3 regions of the Lysinibacillus sp. NPDC093712 genome follow, and region 3 is predicted to be linked to each of the others. Evidence: riboswitches for the same ligand, from Rfam matches in the RefSeq annotation. Region 3 holds a riboswitch; each other region holds the start of a gene.

Region 1 (8,190 bases), on a different contig from region 3:
TGGAACATGCCTGATAGAGCATTTTAATATCCCCTCCGGCACAAAAACCTTTACTTCCTTCACCCTTTAAGACGACTATATGAACTTCATCGTTTGCTTCCCATTCTTTTAACTTTTCACCAATCGGTTTCAGCATCTCATAGGAAAGGGAATTTAAAGCTAGCGGACGGCTTAGCACAATATTTGCCACCCCTCCATCACTAACCGAAAATAATACTTCGTTATCCATGCTAAATTCCTCCCTTAAAAATGTTTAAAATGTGGTTGTCTTTTGTCAACAAATGCCTGTACACCTTCTTTTGCGTCTTCCGTTAAAAACAGTTCTGCAAAAAGCTCTCGTTCCTTTTTAAGCCCTGCTTCAAGATTTTCTTTCGTCCCTTGCATCACACAGTCGATTGTACGTGATACACTCGTCATACTTTTTCCTTCAATAAAAGATTGAGCAACATCCTTTGCCGTTGCTAGCAGCTCTTCAGATTCCGTTATCATTTCGATAATGCCAAGCTGCATCGCTTCCTCAGCGTTTAATTGTTTGCTAGTTACTATTAATTGCAAAGCTTTTGCTCTACCAGTTATGCTCGTAAGCCGTTGTGTACCACCAAACGTAGGAAGTAACCCGAGCTTTAATTCAGGTAAACCTAGAATTGCCTTATTCGATGCGATTCGGAAATGACAACCTAAAGCTAGTTCTAACCCACCACCAAGGGCAGGTCCATTAATAGCTGCAATAACAGGCTTTTTCATAGCTTCAATTTCATTACATAGTGCTTGTCCTGCTTCAGCCATTTTCAATGCAGCTTCCCGCTGTCCAAAGGCATCAACAAATTCCTTAATATCTGCACCTGCTACAAAAAATCTACCGAAACCTGTCAGAATAATGGCCATCGTTTCTTTATCTTCCGATAGCTCTTGAAAAATAGAACGCAAATTTTCAATACAAGTTGATGATAAAGTATTTGCCGGAGGATTATTCACATGAACTATAGTAAGGAAACCCTCTTTTCTTACATTTGCCAACGTATCGATCATATTCTTGCCCTCCTATTTGCTCGATTTTAGTAACAAACAATAGTTTATTAGTCTATTTCATGCTTTTCATAAAAAAGATTTCGGATTGTTGAGGATTATTTTCGCAATTTCTCTTTTCTTCATAAAAAGATTCTGATAAATCGGTATGGACTGAGCATGGATTTCATCTATCCATGTTTTTCTTTTTTCCTCATCCACTTCAGCGGCTGAAATGATTTCGATTGCATATCCTTCGATTTTTCGATAACCTTCCTCACATAAGACATCTGTCATCAACCACTTTAATCGTTCACCTTCACCATTCTTTTGTCTGCTAGCCTTTTCTGTTCTCAACAAAGATGTTTCTATCACATAGAACTCCTTTACCATGTCAGCCAGCAGTCGCATGTATTCCTGCTCAAGTTCCAAATTAATGGAGGCATTTGAAATTGCATGCCATGTCCTTTTCAATAAATATTCGGACCGTTGAATGTAGTGTTGATTTCTTGCAGATTGTCGCTCATTAGATGTGAAATTTTCGAAGGAATTTGCTTGTGCATACCTCTTTGCTACAATCTTAGAAATGGTTAAGCGATTAATTTCATTTGTCCCTTCAAAAATACGACTAATCCTTGCATCTCGGTATAGTCGCTCCACTTGATACTCCTGCATATACCCATACCCGCCATGTATTTGCACAGCTTCATCTACAATGAACCCAAGTATTTCAGAGCAATTCACTTTATTAAGTGCGCATTCCATAGCAAAATCCGATATGTTTTTGATGATTGTCTCCTGATTAGCTGAGTCAATGGCATTATCTATGTCTCCTGCTGTCCTATAAGCAGCGCTTTCTGCACCATATATCGCAACAGCCATGTTTGCCAGCTTCTCCTGAATCATCGTAAAATGAACGATAGACGAATCAAATTGTTTACGTTCTTTCCCGTAATTCATAGCAAGCTGAAGTGCTTGTTTTGATGTGCCAATATTTGAGAATGCTAGTTTAAGGCGTGCCATATTTAGTACATTCATTGCAACTTTGTGACCTTTTCCAACTTCCCCAAGTACATTTTTATTAGGTACTGCAACGTTTTCTAAAATAAGGGTAGCGGTAGAAGAACCTTTTATGCCCATTTTCTCTTCTTCTTTACCTATTGATACACCTTTATAAGTCCGTTCCACAATAAATGCTGTCATTCCCCCGTCAGTTTTAGCAAAGACAACAAAGACATCAGCCAACTGAGCATTGGTAATCCATTGTTTCTCTCCATTTAACAACCACATCGTCCCGTCCTCATTCAATACAGCGTTCGTTCTCGGGCGAAGTGCATCAGAACCAGCATCTGATTCTGTCAATGCATACGCACCAATCCATTCCCCTGATGCTAATTTTGGCAAGTATTGCTTCTTTTGCTCCTCATCGCCAAAATATATATATGGTAATGTACCAACACCTGCATGAATATTATAGGAGACACTAAATGAGCCACCAAACCCTATTTTCTCCGCAACTAGTCCTGAAATTTTCTTATTTAGCGCGAACCCTCCATACTTTTCAGGCACTTCAATAGCAAGTAAGCCAATGTCACCTGCTTTTTGAAATAATCTACGGGTAACATCATACTGGTGTTTCTCAATAAGTGCCATATTAGGTGTAACATCATTTTTTATGAACAACTCTGCCGTTTTTGCGATGAGTACTTCATCATCGCAAAAATCTTCTGGTGTAAAAATATTAGCCATGCTTTCCTCATTCATAATCTTGTCATCTATTTTTCCCATACTAGCCCCCCAGTGTTACAAGTACTCTATCTCCACTTGTGTTAAGAAAGATGTAGGAGAAAAGTAAATTACTGTTCTCCTACGCACTATCCTTTTATCTCCTCTTTAGGCAAGATCGTTTTAGCCAGCTCATTATCCAAATCTTCAAATTTGTAATAAGAAATCGTTTCATATAGTTCACTTCTCGTTTGCATATCTTCAATAGCTTCTTTTTGAGTTCCTGTATTTTTTATTAATTCAAATACTCGCTCATAAGCTTTTGCTGCTACTCTCATGGATGTAACAGGATAAATGACCATCGCATAGCCCATTTTTTCAAACTCTTTAGCTGTATAATACGGTGTTTGACCAAATTCCGTCATATTCGCTAATAATGGTGCAGTTATTTCATTGGCAAATTGTTTAAACTCTTTTTCGTTTTGTAATGCTTCTGGAAAAATTGCATCAGCACCAGCTGCTATATACGCTTTTGCTCGTATGATAGCCTGTTCTAAACCTTCCACAGATCTTGCATCTGTCCGAGCAATAATGACTAAGGTAGGGGCTATTTGTTTAATGGTTTTAATTTTTTGTATCATGTCATCTTGAGATACAAGCGTTTTTCCATTTAAATGGCCACATTTTTTCGGTAAATTTTGATCTTCCAGCTGCACCGCGGCAACTCCTGCTTCTACCATTTCACGAGCAGTTCGTGCGACATTTAATACACCACCAAAACCTGTATCAATATCCACAAGCATTGGGACATTAGTAGCTCGGATAATATCGCTTGCACAATGGGCTACTTCATTCGAATAAATCATTCCTAAATCAGGTAAGCCTCGACTCGCTGTATAAGCAGCTCCAGATAGATATAATGCCTCGAAGCCTGCTTTTTTAGCCATTAAACCTGCCATGGCGTCATGCGCACCAGGTATTTGTAATATATCTTTACGAGCAATTAAAGCTCGAAATTGTTCAGCCATTTGTTTTTGTGAAACAGTTTCATTGACAATCCACGCCATCTACAAAAACCTCCCTTCTCGTTAAACAAATAAATTGACAAATTCGTTAACATAGCTATTTTCGACAAGCTCTTTATCGGAACAGATACGATTTATTTTGTTCAATTGTTTTTGAGAAAAATGTGTACTAATGTTTTGCTGAAATTTATCAATAATTTGAGGGAATGCTTCCTCACGACGGAAACGGTGCCCTAACGGGTATTCACATTCCACTAACTCAGACATTGAACCGTCTTTATAATAAACTTGCACAGCATTGGCGATCGAGCGTCTTTCAGGGTCTAGATAATCGATTGTATATTGTGATTTTTCTACGACTACCATTTTATTTCTCAAGTCATCAATTCGTGGATCTGCCGCTACGTTATCCTCATAATGGTCTGCCGTAATATCGCCATAGATAAGTCCAATTGCTGTAATGTATTGAATGCAGTGATCACGGTCTGCTGGATTATTAAGAGGTCCCTCTTTATCAATAATTCGTATCGCAGATTCATGTGTTGTAATTTGAATGCGCTCAATGTCATGTAAACGATTTTTCACTTCATGATGTAAATGCACGGCACATTCTGCAGCAGTTTGCGCATGAAATTCAGCTGGAAAAGAAACTTTAAATAGAACATTTTCCATCACATAAGAATCCAGTGTTCTTGCAAGCTTTAAGTCTTGTTTATTGAAGAGTACGTCTTGAAAGCCCCAGCCAGGCGCAGATAATGCTGTCGCATACCCCATTTCCCCTTTCACAGCCATCATCGCTAGTTGGACTGCCCTACTTGTTGCATCTCCCGCTGCCCATGATTTTCTAGAGCCTGTATTCGGTGCATGGCGGTATGTTCGTAAGCTTGAATTATCAATCCAAGCATTTGATAAAGCATTAATCATTTCTTCACGATTTCCTCCTAATGCTTTGGTAACTACCGCTGTCGATGCAATTTTGACAAATAAAACATGATCCAATCCAACACGATTCAGACTATTCTCCAATGCGAGTATCCCTTGAATTTCATGGGCTTTTATCATCATTTCTAATACTTCTTTGATTTTAAGTGGCTCTTTCCCTTCGGCAATTCGTGTACGACTCAAATAATCTGCCACTGCTAATATGCCACCTAAATTATCAGAAGGATGTCCCCATTCTGCAGCAAGCCATGTGTCATTGTAATCTAACCAGCGAATCATACATCCTATATTGAAGGCCCCTCTTACGGGATCGAGAACATAAGAAGTTCCTGGAACACGTGTACCATTTGGAACTACAGTGCCAGCAACTACTGGTCCGAGGAGTTTTGTACATTCTGGGTACTGTAAGGCCAAAATGCCGCAACCTAAAGTATCTAATAAAACATAGCGTGCCGTTTCATAAGCTTCTTCACTTGTAATCGTAGTATTTAATACATAATCAGCAATATCCGTAAGTAATTGATCTGTCTTAGATATGTCATTTGTTTTAATCATCTATATCTTCCTTTCAAGTCATAAATTTGATATACTAGTATACTGATGGGCATTGGTCAGAATACCCATCAGTTCTATGGCGAGTTGTTAATACTTGACTATACCGACAATTCTTCAAGGTTATGACGCTCGCCAATATAATGAACACGAGGTCTAAATAATCGATTATTATCATGCTGTTCAATCACATGAGCACACAGGCCAATCGTTCGTGAACCGAAAAAGATAGGTGTATAGATTTCAATAGGCAAGCCTAGCATGTAGTATACTGGTGCTGCATAATAATCTAAATTTGGATATAATCCTTTTTCCTGTACCATCACTTTTTCGCCAGCTTCGCACATGTGATATAAACGGTCATCACCTTGCTCCAAACATAATTTATACAAAGCCTCTTTCATTATTTGTGCTCTTGGGTCCATCTTTTTCATATAGACACGGTGACCGAAGCCCATAATTTTTTCTTTATTTTGTAGTTTACTTTTTAGTAAGTTTTCAAAGCCTTCTATTGTTTTAGCTTCAAGCAGCATATACATCACCGCCTCATTTGCCCCACCATGTAAATTCCCTTTCAATGAAGCGACAGCTCCCGTTAAGGCGCCATACAAATCTGATTGCGTAGAGGCGATAACACGAGCCGTAAACGTTGAATTTGGCATCTCATGTTCGCTATATAACACGAGCGACTGATCAAAAATCTCCTCTTCTAACGCCGTTGGTTGTCTGCCAGTAATCATGTAATAAAAATTGGCACTATAAGAAAGTTCGCTATCTGGCTTGACCACATCTTGGCCGTTTAAGACGCGATAGCTATTGGCGACGATGTTAGGCATACCGCCTAAAAGTCTATAAGCCCGCGTCAAATTCACTTCAGTCGAACGATCATTGATGTGCTGATCATAGCCCGCTAGAACAGAGATTCCAGTTCTTAGCCCATCCATTGCATGTGTTCCATTAGGCAAGAGTTTAAAAATTTGAAAGATATCTTGTGGTACCTGATAATAGGATTTCAACCTATCCTGCAAATCAGCCTGTTGCTCGGTAGTTGGTATTTCTCCATGCAACAATAAATGGACAATGTCTAAATACGAATATCTTTGTGATAATTCAATTAAGTCATAGCCTCGTATTACAATTTGACTCCCGATAGTGTCTAAAAATGATAGCTTTGTTTCAGCAGCAATAATTCCATCAAGACCTGGTGAATACGTTAACTCCATCAATGACAGCCCCTTTGTTTAATTTTCTTGTAAGCGTTACCATTCGTGCACAAAAGAACAACAAAAAAACAACTTCTACCCCTTTAGAAGTTGTTAACCGACAAAAGCATGATAGCCCAAAAAAACTGTGAATTTACAGTTGAATTCACAAAAATCATGCAGTAGCTAACACCTCCCTATCCTCGTAGGTAAATTGATGCGTTATTCAGTGGCAGGTCTCCTGACTTATGATCAACGTTAAATAACCCCTTCCCATTTTGACAATCAAAACAGTGGTATTGTTATGTAACTCCTAAATACAGTTGCGGGACAGTGTTGGAATCTCACCAACTTCCCTTTTAATCAAATGAAAAAATTCATTTAAACCACCAAAATTTAGCATATTCAATTTGTCTTTCAACCTTAACATAGAGACTTATAAACAATCAATATAGCTAAAATTCAGAAAAAACAAATAATGGAAAGCTATTTTCCATCATTAATGAACTATTTTTCGTTTTTCAGCACTATTTTGTATAAAAAGTTTTTAAAAACACCTCTACTGATTCTATTATCTTCGTAGATGCCCATTATTCTAGCACCAATTGTTTTTTCCCAACATCTCTTCTTTAAAATGCCTCTCATACAATCTTGTCTACAGCCTTCTATATGTATTTTTCTTTTTTCTTTAAACAAATAATCATACAGCTATAGAAGTCCTTAGCCGTTTTTCCTTCTATTTAATATCACCTAACCTTTAAACCGAAAAAGCCATTTGACATTAATTAAAAATTAACATCAGATGGCTTCTTATCGTCTTTTTTATGGCAAACAAGAAAAAGCCCACTTGGGTGATGGATGAGTGTCAAAGACATGTACTCATAATCACGCAGTAGGGCACTATTTAATCACGATAATTCTACATACTCGAGGAGACTTGGTCCCCTCGAGTGAAATTGATGCATCGTTTATTTTCACTTCAATCCGTTTGCACTTATGAACAAAGTTGTGATGCTGTTGGAATAAATGATTCGACAATGGCAGCTAAAGCTTGAATGGTATCATAGCTATCACCTGGAAACTCCGATTGGGCAAATTCTACTTGAAGTTCCTCACACAATCTATGACATTCATATCCGACTTCAAAATAGGACTCAATATCCGCTGAAAGGGAAAGGAGCTCACAAGTGACGATACCTTGAGCACCCTCGCCTTGCAATGAATTAATCTTATCTTTTACATTTGGACCTAGCCAGTCACCTTTCCCATGACCACTTCGATATGTAATATGCCAGTTATCAATTTGAACTGCTTTTGAAATGGCTTCGGCTAATTCGGAAAACTGGCGTACGTAGTTTTCATTTTTTTCGGGATCAATTGGCTGACTATGGACTGTATATAAAACATGCGTCTGAGCTCGTTTTTCACCAGGAATCCATTCAAATGCACGTTGAACACGATCTTTATATACAGCAAGTAATTCATCGTTTAAATGCCAATTTTTCGCATGAATGACCTTAACGTCATGAGAAGCTAATAACGTACTAACTTCATTATGAAACGCTGCAGCACCTGTAGACATAATCGGATTTACAGGTAGCGTAATAAACGTTGTGATACCATCTTCAAGCATTGTGTCAACAACATCCGGAATATAAGGTTCTGTATGTTTGTATGCGTTATATACTTTTACAGGCTGTGTTAAGCGATGTTGTAAAGCATGTTCCAGCCCTTTAGCA
Region 2 (8,190 bases), on a different contig from region 3:
AAAACAACGAAAGCAGCTGTTTTTGAGCTAGGTCTGGGGAATACAGGGAACATTAAACATCAATGTATGATCTACAAACCAACAATTGGTATTATTACTAATATTGGTGTCCATCATTTAGATGGATGTAAAAATCTTGAGGGCTATATAAAAGCAAAATCTGAAATTTTAGAAGGGCTGTCGGAGGATGGCACGTTAATCATCAATGGTGATGATGAAAACACAAAAAAAGTACCCTTGCATAAGTTTAAAGGGAAAATTATCACTATTGGCGTTCAGCAGCATGCAGATTACAAAGCTTCTAACATTGAATTTACGAACAACGGCATGAAATTTATCCTGCAAGTATCTAATGAAAAGTATACTATCTTTGTACCTGGTTACGGAGAACATCAAGTGTATAATGCGCTAGCGGCTATCGCAGCTATAAAGGAGATGGGAGTGTCTATCCAAACAGCAATCTCGCGTTTAAAAACATTTAAACCGATGGCAAGGCACCTGGAATTTTCAACTGGTATCGGTGAAAGTACCATTATAGATGATACATGGACGAATAACCCAACATCAGTTGAAGCTGCTTTAAAGGTTTTAGATACGATAGGAAAAGATAAAAAAATAATCCTTATATTAGGTGATATAAAGCGATTGGGTCTTTTCGAAGAAAAGTATCATCGTGAGATCGGTTCTATGGTGGCACAGCGAGATATTCAAATGCTTATTACGATTGGAAAAAGAGCTGAAGATATAGCAGCTCAAGCAAAAAAAGATGGAACAACTGCGGAGGTTCATATATTTAAAGATGTCACAGGTGTACTAGAAATACTTAAACCAAAACTTGATAAAGATACTATTGTATTAATAAAGGGCCCTATGTCTAGTCGATCCATGATTGAATTCGCTAATCAATTAAAGGAAAAATAGCCTTTTGGCAAGGCACTCCTAGCGACTACTCATCAGTAGCTACCTTTATGCGAAAGAATCCTTTTTATGCTTAGATAAAATCCACTTTACGATAATGTAAGGTACCGCTGATTATATCAAAAACATAGCATACAAAGCGTTGTAATTACACGCTTGTATGCTATGTTTTATTATTTTTATAGCGTAAAGATAACGCGTCGTGCTGTCAAATAGCAGCTGATTTTCTTAAAATACACGTTTTGCTGTTATATAATGCTCTTTATAATAATCCACAAAGAGTACTCTAGTTGTAACACCACTTGAAATTGGAATGATGATACGTTGATCTCCAGCGTAGATACCTACAAGAGAAGGGTTATTTGACCCTTTCACACTATTAAAGAACACTAAGTCGCCCTTTTTTAAATTGGCACGTGATACCGTAGTTCCTTTAGCCATTTGTTCTTTTAGAGTTGTTGTACCAAGGTTTACACCGCTCTTACGATAGACATATTCTACGAAACCAGGGGCTGTAAATTGTAAGCTTTGCTCTTTATTTAATGAGCTTATTGTTACTTTATTTTTATAAGTTATTGCATTTTCAACAATTTTATCGCCTTTCGTTGCAGGGTTAGCCGATAGTAATGTTGGTAATACTCTGCGTGCAGATACATAGTTGTCAGTGTAATAAGGTTTGCTACCCATATCTGAAATGACGATATTTTGCTTGGAATCAGCCATATGAATTATTTTGTTATTTCCAATGTACATGCCTACATGATCGGGATCTGTGCCCGTTTTTTTACTTTTAAAGAATACTAAGTCGCCTTTTTGCAATTGGCTTTTAGGAACAAATGTCCCTTGCTGGATCATATAATTTTCATTATAAGTACCAATGTCTACTCCATTCTGTTCAAAAATATACATAATGAATGAAGCACAAGAAAACTTGTAAGGATATGTAGACTTGTAAACTGAATTACTATATGTAGCCTTCCCAATTAAACTTTTTCCTGTTTGAATAAGTTGCTCAGCCTTCGCTGCGACAGCTTGGTCATTTTGTTGTGCATTTGTTGTTGCAGCTTCTACTTTGATTGGTTCAACGGATGCTTGAACGATTCCGAATGAGCTAAATCCAATCGATAATGCTAGTGTAGTTTTTAAAAATTGTTTTTTCATGCTGTTTTTACCTCCTGTAAGCGAGCAGTAAATTCATATCTGTTTGCTTGCTGTTGCAATAATCGTAGCATGAAAAAGTAGGGGTTCTGCGAGGTAAATGTTTCCACAGGGAGCATCGCTTTATGTAAAAACCTTGATATATAAGGCTTTATCGCTTGAATTTACAGTTTCATTACAAATGTTTCAGTTTGATAAATAGTGCATACAAAAAACGCTAGCAACTATGGATTATCACACATAGAAACAATGCTAGGTAATGTGCTAATAGGGAAATCAAAATAAGGGTAAGGAATGATATAAAAATAACTATATGAGTCAAATAGTATTTATAAAAGCACGTAGTATAGGAATTTTTTTGTTTATCATTAAGTATGAAATACATAGTTTGAGTCATGGGTGATTGGAGTAGAGGACGGACAACTCCTGTGGGAACGCACAGAACGTGAGACGCACCAGACAGCGCGATAGTGGGGGTTGCGGCTTACGTGTGTATCCGCGGAAATCGACAGCCCATACAGGAAATCAACGGTAGTAGTCATCACTTTTATATTAATTTTAAATAATAAAGAACTATAGACAAACTCGAAAATCTTCGCGTTTGTCTATAGTCTGAAGCAGCCATTGATGGCTGCTTTTTAAAAATTTAAATAGGCTGAATAATTTCTACTCGATTACCAAAAGGGTCTCTAAATTCAAAGCGCTCATAATTAGGAATTGGAACAGAATCAAGGATTTCGATATGATGCGCTGTTAATACTTTTTTCCAATATGCTACATCCTCTACTTGATAGGCAATATGGGCTTTCGTTGTTAGTCGATCAAAGCCTTCTTCTGTGCCAACATGTACTTCGTGCTGACCAACTCGTAGCCAAAATCCACCACGCCCTTTAAGAGATTCTGGTTTCTCTATTTCTTTGAGGCCTAACAAACGGCAATAAAAAGCTTTCCCTTGCTCCTCGGTACCTTTTGGAATCGTTAATTGTATGTGATGTAATCCGACAATCATAGTAATCCTCCTCGCACGTTCTTTCTATAACTATATATTTCTACAAATTACTTAAAATACCTTTTCGGATTAGTAGATTGTTTTATTATTATGTCGTCAATTAGTCCATTTAAAAATTACTCAAAGTGTAACTCTGTACAGAAATAATACATATATCTTCATAAAAGTTATACTTTTCAGAAAAATATATGTTATAGTAGGAAACATAATTGAATATTGTGTAAGAGTTGGTGCCAAATGAAAGTTTGGCTTAAAAGGGAAGTCGGTGTAAATCCGACGCTGTCCCGCAACTGTAAATCGGAGCAAATCACATATGCCACTGGGGAACTGGGAAGGCTGTGAGGCGTGTTGATGAGAAGCCAGGAGACCTGCCAATGTCTAGTACACACCAAATAACCTACGTGGAAATAGGTGGTGAGATGTGACCGAATCGGCACTGTGCGACTAACGAATATATACGATAATTAATATATTATCGTATCGCCTCGTCATAGCTAATTTAGATATACAATAACTACCATTTTCCTAAAAAGGAAGATGGTTTTTTTATTTTAAACCAGAGGAGAGAAGGAATATGACGTATACAACGACTGTAATAGGCTACCCATACATAGGGGAAGACCGTGAATGGAAAAAGGCATTAGAGGCATTTTGGAGAAATGAACTTACAGAAGAAGATTTCTTACAAAAAATTAAAGAAATCCGTCTTGCACGCATCGACAAGCAGCTTCGTAGCGGTATAGATATTGTCACAGTTGGGGATTTCACACTGTATGACAGAATGCTTGATACAGCGGTTATGTTTGGCTTAGTGCCAAAGCGCTTCGGCTGGCAGGGTGGAAAGGTTAACTTACAAACGTATTACGCGGTAGCACGTGGAAATAAAGAAGCTGTTGCGAGTGAAATGACAAAATGGTTCAATACAAATTATCATTACATTGTCCCTGAATATGAAGGTCAAGCTCTGCAACTAACAGACAATAAAATACTTGCAGATTTCCTTGAGGTTAAAGAAGTATATGGCATTACTGCAAAGCCAACGCTAATCGGGCCATATACATTTTGCAAGCTAACAAAAGGTTACGATAAAGTAACACAAGTTGCGTTTATTTTAGCACTACTACCACTGTATGCGCAGGTTATTCAAGAACTAGTAACAGCCGGTGCTGATTGGATTCAATTAGAGGAGCCTGCATTAGTCACATCATTAGATGAGGCGGAGGTCAAACTTGTGCAAGAAATATATACACAATTAGCAGCCGCTGTACCAGAGGCTAATATTATGTTACAAACCTATTTTGAATCGTTATCAGCTTATAACACACTAATTGAACTCCCTGTACAAGGATTTGGCTTAGATTTTGTTCATGGCTATACGAAAAATATGGAGGCGCTACGTCAATTTGGCTTTCCACATGATAAAGTATTGGCAGTAGGAATTGTTAATGGACGAGATATTTGGAGGGCAAATTTAGCAGAGATAAGTACTACAGTTAGGGCAATTGAACAGCTGACTAGTGCCCAAGAGCTGTGGGTTCAATCGTCATGTAGCTTACAGCATGTGCCGATTTCGACCGCACTTGAAACAAAATTAGAGCCTGTCTTAAAAAATGCGCTTGCATTTGCTGATGAAAAATTAGTAGAAATATCAGAGGTGGCTAAGTATTTAAAAGAAAAAAATCACACGTCAAATCATACTATCTCTGAGAGCATGAAAGCAATTGAAGCATTAAAAAAACATCCTGTACGAAATAATCAGGCTGTTCAACAAGAAGTACAAACGGTGTCGACAGAGGATTTTGAACGTCAAAATGATTTTAATGCGCGTCAGATTATTCAACAACAGTCACTGCAGCTACCACTATTCCCAACGACTACGATTGGTAGCTTCCCTCAATCTGATGAAGTAAAGCGCACACGTAATGCATGGCGAAAAAAACAGCTTTCAGATGAAGCATATGCTGACTTTGTCGCACAAGAAACGAAACGATGGATTGCCATTCAAGAAGATTTAGATATTGATGTACTCGTGCATGGTGAATTCGAGCGTACAGATATGGTGGAATACTTTGGTGAAAAGTTAACAGGCTTCGCTTTTACAGAAAAAGCTTGGGTCGTTTCGTACGGCTCTCGTTGTGTAAAACCACCGATTATTTATGGTGATGTTGCATGGGAAGCGCCGATGACTGTGAAAGAAACTGCCTATGCACAAAGTTTAACAAATCGATATGTGAAAGGGATGTTAACAGGTCCTGTTACGATATTAAACTGGTCATTTGTACGTGATGATATTGCGCGAAAAGATGTGACCTATCAAATTGCACTTGCACTAAGGAAAGAGGTTGAGGCACTAGAAGCGGCTGGCATTTCTATTATTCAAGTCGATGAACCTGCATTGCGTGAAGGATTGCCTTTACGTAAAGAACAGTGGGGCGCATATTTGGATTGGACAGTGAATGCTTTTAAGCTTGCTACGGCTATTGTAAAGGATGAAACACAAATTCATACACATATGTGTTACTGTGAGTTCAATGATTTTATTGAACCAATTAGTGCATTGGATGCCGACGTTATATCTATAGAGACGTCACGCAGTCATGGAGAGCTAATTGCATCACTGCAAATAAACCCATATAAAAAAGGGATTGGATTAGGTGTTTATGATATTCATAGCCCTCGTGTGCCGAGCGAACAAGAAATGTTAAGTATCATGCAAGATAGCCTACAAGTATTATCAACAAATCAATTTTGGATCAACCCAGATTGTGGTCTAAAAACGAGAAAAGAACCGGAAACAGTTGCAGCGCTCGCTCATATGGTTGCTGCTGCTAAAACATTACGTCAACAAGTTCAGCAATCCACATATTGATTGTAAATATAAAAAATAAAGGAATAGAAAACGTTGATTTCTCTTCAAAAATGATAAATCCCCTGAGAGATGAAAATTCTCAGGGGGTTTTGTCTGTATATAGGACAGGACGGTCTTGTATAGAAAATTAATTAAAAACAAACTTAATAGATTTAACTGAAAATTTTAAAATGAATCAGCAAATTCAAGGTTGTAAAGATAAGAATTATAAATGACCATTCGGCAATGGTTTGTAGTACACTAATAAGGTTTACTTCAGTAAAATAAGGTATATTATAGTTGGTGAATAGATTCTTCTTTAAGGATAAGAAAAGTAGGTGAACAAAGTGGGGAAATATCAATTGGATACTAAAGGTAAGGTAGCTGTGGCAAAGTTTCATGAAAAAAACAAGCCTGCCAAATTTGATAAAAAGCAGCAAATTGAAAAAATACGTGCAGAGTATTTGAAAAAGAAGCAAGAACAATCAGAAAAATAATAGAAATGAAAACATAGAGAGACTTAATCTATTATAGGTTATATAACCGTCGATAGTGCAACTTCCAAATACAATTAAAGCATTGCTATGACTGACTTTTGGAGAATGTGCATAAAAACTTGTATAAATAATGTTCCCAAGGAAAGCCACGAAACGTTGATGGTACAGCATTCGTGGCTTTTTCATGTGCGTCCAAACTTTTATTGGGGAGTTTTTTTGTATAGGTATTTCTGTACATTTTAACTAAAGATTAATCATATGTAATGGAGTAAGATAATTTGTAATAAAGTCCAATAATTAGTAAAAAAGGTGTGATACAATTGCAATGACTAGTTGGCCCATCTAATTGAATACCAGTCTACACAAGACCTTCTATCCAACAAAGACTGCACATAAAGAAATACATGGTTAGCTCAAATCATTTCGTGTTATGAAACAGGATGAAAACAATAAAAAAGTTTAAAGGAGAGAAATGAAAATGAGTGTAGAAATTTATAATGGAGCACGTTCTGAAGAAAGTATTCAATTTGAAAAATGGATAACTTCCCAAGGTAATAAAAAGGCTTTTTCTACTATTGAAAACACCAAAAATTTCCTTAAGCAAAGAGGGACTGAAAATACTAATCCCTATGTTATTGGGGATGATGTTACATTTTTAAGTGATATTCAGGAGCTGACATTCGAGGGCATGCAAGTCTTCACATTAAATGACCAAAAGTCCTCGAAACAAAAAGTTATTCTTTATATACACGGTGGTGCTTGGACGAGTCAACCTTTAAATTTACACTGGTTGTTCATGGATAATATGGCACAATCTTTAGATGCAAAAATTATTGCTCCTATTTATCCTAAAGTACCTCATTTTAACTATAAGGATGCCTACTCGAAAATCCTAAACCTATATAAAGAAATTCTTGGAACTGTGGAAAGTATCAATCAATTGACTATCATGGGAGATTCGGCTGGCGGAAATATCTCACTTGGTCTGGGCCATCTTTTAAAGATGGAAGATTTGCCTCAACCGAAAGATATTATTTTATTATCTGCATGTGTTGATATGAGTTTGAGCAATCCTCTTATACCTGAATATGATGAAAAGGATCCTCTGTTAGCTCGTGAAGGAATGGAAGTAATTACAAAGATATGGGCAGCTGATAAAAGTGTAACTGACCCATTAATTAGTCCAATTTACGGTAACTTTAATGGACTTGGGAAGATCACTCATTTTATTGGAACACACGAGGCTTTATATCCAGATGCCATGAAACTTGATGAAAAACTAACAGAACAAGGAATTGAAATCAATACCTTTGTTTATCCTCAAATGATTCATGTGTTTGTTGTTATGCCAACCCCTGAAGCCAAAGATGCTCAACAGAAAATTATTAATATAATTAGTAACTAAGTGTTTTCTTTTAAGTCATGGAACAGTTGTTTTATATTTAAATAGAGACAGGTTAGCAAGCAATAGGTAGAAATCACAAACTTAATATTCAATATTCGAGCGCGATTACAAGGATTAGCGCTCGATTTCATTAATGGGCCCTATTACGGATTAAATTGAACTAATTGGTATAAATTTATAGAGTTATTGAACAACAAGAAAAAGGATTATTTATAATGATAGTCAACTAGACTATAGAGGGAATTAAATGAGCATTTATCAATTTAAAAAAGAAGTAGGGAAAAAGATTGGAAAATTCAATTTTATATTCATTATTCCCCAAAAAGTAGCTCATATAGTGAAGGAAAGGCACAGT
Region 3 (8,190 bases):
TGCATTTTCAGAAGATACGAATGACTATACTCTTACTGTAGATAATGAGATTCAATCTATAAAGGTAACACCGACAGTTACGGAAACTTCAGCTACAATAAAAGTACTAGATACAGATGTTACAAGTGATAGTCCATCTGATGAACTTCCACTCAAAGTAGGAAAAAATAGTATACCTGTCGTTGTGACATCTAGTCAGGGAATCAAAACTACTTATACTCTAACAGTAATTAGAAACGCAAGTATTCCATCGGTTACAACTGCTTCGACTTCTGAGCATACGCAAACACAAAGTGGATTGGTGATTGCGTCACAAGATGGCAATGCTGTAACGCATCTGAAAATAAGTAATATCCAAGGCGGAACATTATATAAAAACGATGGGTCAACAGCAATCCAAGATGGAGATTTTATTACTATTGCTGAAGGAAATAGTGGCTTAAAGTTTACACCTACGCAATACTTAAATTCAGAGGCAAATGATGTCTTTACTTTTGATGTTGCAGCAGCACTTGATACAACAGAGATTGGCTTAAGTGATACAGTACAAGCTACTATATCTGTTAGTGAAGTGAATGATAATCCAATTGCTGAAGATGATACGTTAACTCCAATAAGAGAAAATGCCAAAGATAAGGTAATCGCGTTTTCAGAGCTGCTTGCTAATGATAAACCAGGTCCAGAAAATGAAAGCAATCAAACACTTTCCTTAGTATCTGTTGCTAATGCACAAGGCGGAACAGTTGCTATAGAAGAGGGGGAAATTAAGTTTGCTTTAGAGAAAAATTTTAAAGGACAAGCTAGTTTTACTTATACAATCTTAGATAATGGTACAACTTCTGGTTTAGCAGATCCAAAATCTGCGACAGCGAAGGTAGTCTTTTCTGTGCAAGCGAATCAGGCACCTACTGTGAAGGAAACGATTGCTAATCAAGATGGCAATGCTAATGGCGATGACATTACAATTGATATGGCAAATACATTTGACGACTTAGATAATGATTCATTGACACTCTCTGCAATGTCGAGCAATGCGGAAATTGCCACTGTTTCAATTGATAATAATAGCATGAAGATCACACCACTAGCAGCGGGTCAAGCGACAATTACTGTTACTGCAGATGATGGCTTTGGTGGAAAAGTAACGACTAATTTTGACGTAACGGTTGTACAACAATTTACTGTTACTTTTGAAGTTAATGGTGGTAGTACAATTCAAACGCAAAAGCTAAAAGAGGGAGATGTCGCTACGAAACCAAGCGAAAACCCAACGAAGGCAGGCCACGTGTTTGTAGACTGGTATACGGATGTTTCCTTTGAACATGTATTTGATTTTAATACACCTATTACAGCAGCTACAACAATTTTTGCTAAGTGGAAAATTAACAACTATGGTGTAGCCTTTGAAAGCAACGGAGGCTCTATAGTGTCTAGCCAAACGATTGAATATGGCAAGAAAGCAACAAAGCCAACTGACCCAACGAAAGTTGGTTATGTATTTGGCGGTTGGTATATAGACCGTGAACTAACAAAAATATTTGATTTTACAAAAGGAATCTCAGATAATACAACGCTTTATGCTAAATGGTATGTAGTTTCGAATGGGGATGATGGATCGTCTACTCCTCCAACGTCAGAGCCCACTCCAAAGCCAACTCCTACTCCTACAGAAGATGTAAAAGTACTTGTAAATGGTAAAGAAGAGGCCATTGGTAAAGCTACAAACACGCAGCTAGGCAATCAAAAAGTGATGACGGTAACGGTGGATTCTAAAAAGTTACAAGAAAAACTAGAAGCACAAGGTAAAAAAGCTGTTTTGACTATTCCTGTAAACACGGATGCTGACATTTTTATTGGGGAATTAAATGCTCAAATGGTGAAAAATATGCAAAACCAGCAAGCGATTGTAATCGTTCAAACACCGACAGCATCTTATACACTGCCAGCTTCACAAATCAATGTAGAAGCAATTTCTGCTCAAATGGGTAAAGATATTACACTTGAAGAGATTAAAGTGCAAATTGAAATAGCAAAGCCAACGAATGATATGGTGAAATTTGTAGAAAGTGCGGCACAACAAGGTAACTTTGAATTAATGGTTGCGCCTATTGAATTTACTGTAAAAGCAGTAAGTGCTGTAAAAACTGTCGATGTAACAAGCTTTAACGCTTACGTTCAACGAACTATAGCCATACCAAGTGGCATTGATGCAAACAAAATTACAACAGCTATTGTTGTTAAACCAGATGGCACAACGTATCATGTACCAACAAAAATTATGCAAAAAGAGGGAACGTACTTCGCAGTCATTAATAGCTTAACGAACAGTACGTATGCGCTCGTATGGCATCCTATTGAATTTAAGGATGTAGCAAGTCATTGGTCAAAAGAAGCAGTTAATAACCTTGGCTCTCGTATGATTATTAATGGTGTTCGTGATGGTGTATTTGCACCAAATCAAGATATAACGCGCGCACAATTTGCTGCTATTATGGTTCGTGCACTCGGTTTAAAAACAGATGTTGTTACTAATAATTACACAGATGTGAGGGCAGATGCTTGGTATGCAGGCTATATTAATGCTGCAAGTGAATACAAGCTAATTCAAGGTTATAGTAATGGTAAATTCGGTCCAAATGATAAAATTACACGTCAGCAAGCGATGACAATTTTAGCGCGTGCTTTGTCGTTAACAGGTGTGGACACAGCCATTACAGAGCAAGAAGCTGCTAGCATATTAGCAACTTTTAAAGATAAAGCCCAAATTGCCGAATATGCTAAGCCTCACATTGCAGTAGCTTTAAAAACAGGTTTAGTAACAGGTAAGGCAAATCAAACGATTGCACCAACAGCTTACATTACACGTGCAGAAGTAGCGGTAGTAATTGATCGCTTCTTAAAGAAAGCAGAGCTAATTAATTTATAATGTAGTAGAGATAGATAATAATGTAAGGCACTTTCTGTTTTATAACTAATAGAAAGTGCCTTTGTTATTTACGATTTTATCACTTTTGAGGGCAGTTGATTGGAGTTCATCATTAAATTTTGAAATTGAATTTAATAACCCCTGTTTCCTTTAATGCGAAGAGGAAGATGATAACAAATGGTCCTACGAGTAAGCCGATGACGCCAAACAATTGTAAGCCGATAAACATTGCGATTAATGTTGGCAGAGGGGGTAAACCAATATGTGCACCCATTACTTTAGGCTCGACAGTTCGGCGAATAATTAATAAAATAGCTGCAAGAACAAAGAGCTTAATGGCAATCGCTGTATTCCCCATCAGGAGGTAATAAATTCCCCAAGGTGCTAAAATAATAATTGAGCCAAGGAACGGGATAACATCTATAATCCAAATAATAATGGTCATTACTATCACATATTTCGGGTGAATAAGTAGTAAACCTACAAGTGTAACCCCGGCTATAATAAAGCTAACAAGAATCTGTGCCTTCATAAAACCGAAAAATGCATCTTTTAAACGATTAGTAATAATTTTCAATTTCTCTTCAGTTGTAGGCTTTAAAAATTTGTAAGTTGACTGTTTTAATTTTGGCAAATCTAGCATAAATAGAAATAGGGCGATCATATAAACAAGAAGACTTATAAAGAGGCTTGGAATTTGTGAAAAGAAGGTCGTAACTTTGGTATAATTAAAGAAGTTTAAGAAAGATTCTTCAACTTTCTCAATGAAGTCGGTTGTCGTTTTTTGAAGTGAAGCACTCACTTCAGTTGGAAAGTCTTCTGTATATTTTGAAATATTCTCTTGCATATGACCCCACAACTCGGATAATTTAGAAATATAGTAAGGTGCTTGCTTTGAAATGGAAATAATTTGCGACATTAGTTGCGTAATAGTAAAGTAACAAATAATAGAAATAAAAATAACGCTTACTATGTATATAAAAGCAACAGCTATTTTTCGCGACATTTTCCATTTTCGTTTAAAAAACATAACAATGGGTTCTAATAAAAAAGCTGTAACACCTGCTAAAATAATTGGCACGGAGACAGGAATGATAAAATATACGGCTATAAGTAGGCATATAATCGCTAGCGTTCGTATAGTCAACTTTCGAGTTATAGTTCTATTCATAAGCTCTCCTTTTATCGTTATTTTTAAGTAAAGTGTAACATAAAAAAATTAAAATTTGAAAACGTTCTGAAAGAATGAAGGTAGGGATAAATCATGGAAAAAGAGATTTTGCAACTTTTTAGTAATTTAACAGAGCGTGACCGTGAGATTGAATACGAGTCGTATAGAAAATTGATAAAAATTATGCAAGAACCAGTAGATTGGACATATGCAGTTTGGGAACAGCTTATTAAAGCCCTTACATATACAGATGGACATGCTCGTGCACGGGCAGCACAGTTTTTATGTGCATTAGCAGCAAAAAGTGACCCGGAAGAACGTGTTCTGGATGATTTTTTAAAAATTTGGGCAGTAACATATGATGAAAAAACAGTAACTGCAAGGCATGCTCTTCAAGCAATTTGGCAAATTGGGCTTGCTGGACAAGTTCAAAGGGATTTAATTGTTTCGTATTTAGCGAAAAGGTTCCAAACATGTATCGATGAAAAGCAACCATCACGTATTCGATATGATATTATTGTCTCCTTTAAGAAATTGTTTGATGCTACGAATGATCAAAACTTATTAGATATTGCAAAGAGATTAATAGAAGAAGAGCAGGATATAAAATACAAAAAGAAATATAAAACAGCCATCCGTTAAAATAGCGAGATGGCTATTTTTATGCCCAAGTGTGTTGTTTTGAAGAAAGAAAAGTTATTGATTATAATGAAAGTAGGAGGATGGATTCAGTTTTTGATAGGTCTTATATACTGATGTAAGCTATCGTATAAGTGAGAGCAAGAAACTATCTATAAAGAGGAAACACGTAAATATGCAACTGTATATAGCATAGTAACAGTATAATTTTTGTAAATTAGAAAGGGTCGAGAAAATGGGGATTTATAATTATTTAGTGAAAAAGCCAAACGGTGAAATTTTATCAATGGAGACGTATCGAGGAAAGACAATGTTAATCGTTAACACCGCCAATCAATGTGACTTTACATATCAATTTGAAGATTTGCAAAAAATGTATAATAAATATGACAAGGGAAATTTCGTTGTTTTAGGTTTCCCGTGTAATCAGTTTGGACAGCAGAACCCAGAAGATGGAGTTGAGACAACTCAACTTTGTCAGCTTAACTACGGGGTAACTTTCCCGATTTTTGAAATAGTTCAGGTTAATGGAGAAGAGACACATCCGTTATTCAATTATTTAAAGCACGAAGTAGATTTTCGTGAATTCGGAAAAGCGAATATGCAGGAAAAGATGTTAGCTGAAGCTATTATCCAAATTGCACCGAGCTTTTTAGATGGACGTAACATTCGTTGGAACTTTACGAAATTTTTAGTAGATAATCAAGGTAATACAGTTGAGCGCTTTGAACCGACAGATTCACAATTAGATATAGAGCAAGCTATTGAAAAAATTTTATAGCTAGCTATTTTAATCAGAATTTTTAGGTTGGAATAACAAATAGCTTATCGCTATGTAGAAATAGTGCTAAGTTTTGTATAAATATATTCGAATATTCCACAATCTCACAACTACTCTTTCAAATCAATATATGATAAACTGCTAATCAAGTGAATAATTCTTGCAGAATAATGGTGCTAACTTTAGCATAATCGGGAATTCGGTGTAAAACCGAAGCTGTTTCCGCAACTGTAAGTACAAGAATCATAAAAAATGCCACTGTCGAAAAGGGGAAGACCCAAGATGGGAAGGTTTTATGATCGCTACTGCATTGAGTAGTGAGCTGTACGAGCCAGGAGACCGACCTTTATTTAATGTATAAAAACTCTTCGGAAGCTAGGAGGATATACGGCAAATACATAGGCAATGTCGCGTGAGGCGGCACTATATATGCTATTTTCGTCGTTCCCTAGGGAGCGGCGTTTTTTTATGCACCTGTAAAGCAAAATCTGTTCATGAAAGAAAGAAGGGACTAAGTATGAAAAAAGATGCCCGTTACTCTTGCTACCCGTTCATGCGTGAAAAAATATCTACAGTAGATTTTGAGATTCGTACAGATAGTTTAACAACTCATGTCGGTGTAGCATTGACGGCTGTAAAAGCTGAAGAAGTTGAAGTAGTGGCTACAGATTTATTGACTATTTTGCCAATGGCCTACCATGTAAACGGCTCAGTACGTGGCAAATTAGCGGTAACGGAAGAAGATTTGTTATGGCTTAGTGATCGCTATGATTTTTATGTGGGGCATGTAAAGGAAGAAATTCAGAACTTTGTTTTACCACAAGGTACAGGGGCTGCAACTGCGCTTCATTTATGTCGTAGTGAGGCAAAAAAATCATACCGTGTTCTACATAAAGTTTCTGAGGAAAGAGAAGTACCAGCCATCCTTTTCGATTACTTAGGATTATTAGCTAATGTATTTTTTGTAATGGCTGTATACATGAATCAACAAGCTGGTATTGCTGAAATACCATTTATAAGCAAATCATATCCGATGAAGAAAAAGAAGGAGAATGTGTAAAGTGAAGAAACTATTTAAATTCCAATGGCTTACAGTGTTAATGTTAGCACTTGTATTGGCAGGGTGCGGCACAGCAAATGAAGCTAAAAAGGACGATACATCTAAAACAGGACAACAAGCAGAGCAAACAGGCTACAAAGTGACAGATGATCGCGATGTAGAAGTAGCATTTGATGCAGTACCAAAAACGGTTGTGTCATTACAACCGAGTAACACAGAAATCTTATTTGCACTAGGCGTTGGCGATAAAGTTATTGGTGCAACTGATTATGATACGTACCCAGAAGAAGCAAAAAATATTGAACGTGTGTCAGATTCTGTGACATTCAACACTGAGCGAATTGTAGCATTAAAGCCAGATGTCGTAATTGCTTATTCAACAGGCAATGCCGAAACATTAGATGCGCTAAAAGGTCTTGAAGATGCAGGCGTAAAAGTATTTGCTATTAAATCAGCAGCTTCATTTGAAGATGTATATGGAGATATTCAACAAATTGCTGAAGTGATGGGCGTTAAAGATAAAGGTGAGCAATTAAACAAAAATATTAAAGCGAAAATCGCGGATGTGCAAGCAAAAGTAAAAGGTGTAGAAACACCGAAAAATGTTTACTTAGAAATTAGCCCTAAGCCAGATATTTATACAACAGCAGCTGGTACTTTCCAACAAGAGATTCTTGATGCAGCGAATGTGAACAATGTATTTGGCGATCAAACAGGATGGGTAAAAGTTTCTGAGGAAGATGTTATCGCGAAAAATCCTCAAGTTATTTTAACAACAGTAAACTATGTAGAAGATGCAGTAGGTGAAATTCTTGGGCGTGATGGATGGAATACAATCACTGCCATTCAAGATAAAGCGGTAAATTATATTGATACTGATATTTCAAATCGCCCAGGACCACGTATTGGTGAAGCTGTTGAGATGGTAGCGAAAGCAGTATATCCCGAACTATTTAAATAAGGTTAAATCGTGAAAGCCAACCTTTAGAGCTTGGGCAAAAGAGATAAAGTGTTAGATTGACTGCAATCAATCTAACACTTTTTTGCTTGTGAACGTTGTTGTCCGCTAAGTACAGGCTTCGTGAGCTTCAACCGGCGATAACTCCAAGTCAACCGGCGATTCAGGGGCTTCAACCGGCGATAACTCCAAGTCAACCGGCGATTTACGGGCTTCAACCGTCGATAACTTCAAGTCTACTGGCGAGTCATAGAATCTGAATCTCTTCTAAAAGGCATTGTGAATAATTGGTATTATCTTCGGTTGTTCTATAAAATAGAAATATATATGATTGCTTAAATAAGGGAGGCGTAGTGGATGACACAGTTTGACATGAAGGTTATTCCGTTTGAGGCAGTCTTGAATTTCCGCGATATGGGTGGCTATAAGACACGAGATGGCAGAGTGGTTAAGAATGGATTGCTCTATCGCTCAGCTGCGCTAGGTAAGATGACACCAGCGGATAAGGAGCGCTTTGAAGCGCTAGGAGTTAAAACAATTTTCGATTATCGAGATCAACAAGAGGCATTAAATAATCCTAACCCTACATTCAAGGGCGCAAAGTATATTCAAATTCCTGCAAAGGGCAACCACGCATTTGAGATGCCGACAAATA

What was found. A riboswitch is a leader RNA that binds a small molecule or an ion and turns the genes downstream of it on or off. The one in region 3 is predicted to bind cobalamin.
Region 1: it holds a riboswitch for cobalamin, as region 3 does, so the genes downstream of both, mmgD (citrate synthase) here and ACQKNX_RS19555 (hypothetical protein) in region 3, are expected to answer to the same signal.
Region 2: it holds a riboswitch for cobalamin, as region 3 does, so the genes downstream of both, metE (5-methyltetrahydropteroyltriglutamate--homocysteine S-methyltransferase) here and ACQKNX_RS19555 (hypothetical protein) in region 3, are expected to answer to the same signal.

What each region holds. Positions count from the first base shown of each region.
Region 1 is NZ_JBNNUU010000001.1:198,832-207,021, reverse strand. Features, by position in the region: gene ACQKNX_RS01050 (enoyl-CoA hydratase/isomerase family protein) at 1-229, opposite strand, end outside; gene ACQKNX_RS01045 (enoyl-CoA hydratase-related protein) at 244-1,029, opposite strand; gene ACQKNX_RS01040 (acyl-CoA dehydrogenase family protein) at 1,096-2,793, opposite strand; gene prpB (methylisocitrate lyase) at 2,880-3,797, opposite strand; gene prpD (2-methylcitrate dehydratase) at 3,819-5,252, opposite strand; gene mmgD (citrate synthase) at 5,351-6,472, opposite strand; cobalamin riboswitch at 6,666-6,857, opposite strand; gene ACQKNX_RS01020 (ferrochelatase) at 7,446-8,190, opposite strand, start outside.
Region 2 is NZ_JBNNUU010000001.1:744,513-752,702, forward strand. Features, by position in the region: gene ACQKNX_RS03810 (UDP-N-acetylmuramoyl-tripeptide--D-alanyl-D-alanine ligase) at 1-921, shown strand, start outside; gene ACQKNX_RS03815 (C40 family peptidase) at 1,147-2,079, opposite strand; gene ACQKNX_RS03820 (VOC family protein) at 2,723-3,085, opposite strand; cobalamin riboswitch at 3,297-3,475, shown strand; gene metE (5-methyltetrahydropteroyltriglutamate--homocysteine S-methyltransferase) at 3,660-5,954, shown strand; gene ACQKNX_RS03830 (hypothetical protein) at 6,281-6,430, shown strand; gene ACQKNX_RS03835 (alpha/beta hydrolase fold domain-containing protein) at 6,909-7,835, shown strand.
Region 3 is NZ_JBNNUU010000006.1:107,773-115,962, reverse strand. Features, by position in the region: gene ACQKNX_RS19575 (S-layer homology domain-containing protein) at 1-2,926, shown strand, start outside; gene ytvI (sporulation integral membrane protein YtvI) at 3,039-4,097, opposite strand; gene ACQKNX_RS19565 (hypothetical protein) at 4,191-4,739, shown strand; gene ACQKNX_RS19560 (glutathione peroxidase) at 4,972-5,517, shown strand; cobalamin riboswitch at 5,672-5,879, shown strand; gene ACQKNX_RS19555 (hypothetical protein) at 6,035-6,577, shown strand; gene ACQKNX_RS19550 (ABC transporter substrate-binding protein) at 6,579-7,538, shown strand; gene ACQKNX_RS19545 (tyrosine-protein phosphatase) at 7,893-8,190, shown strand, end outside.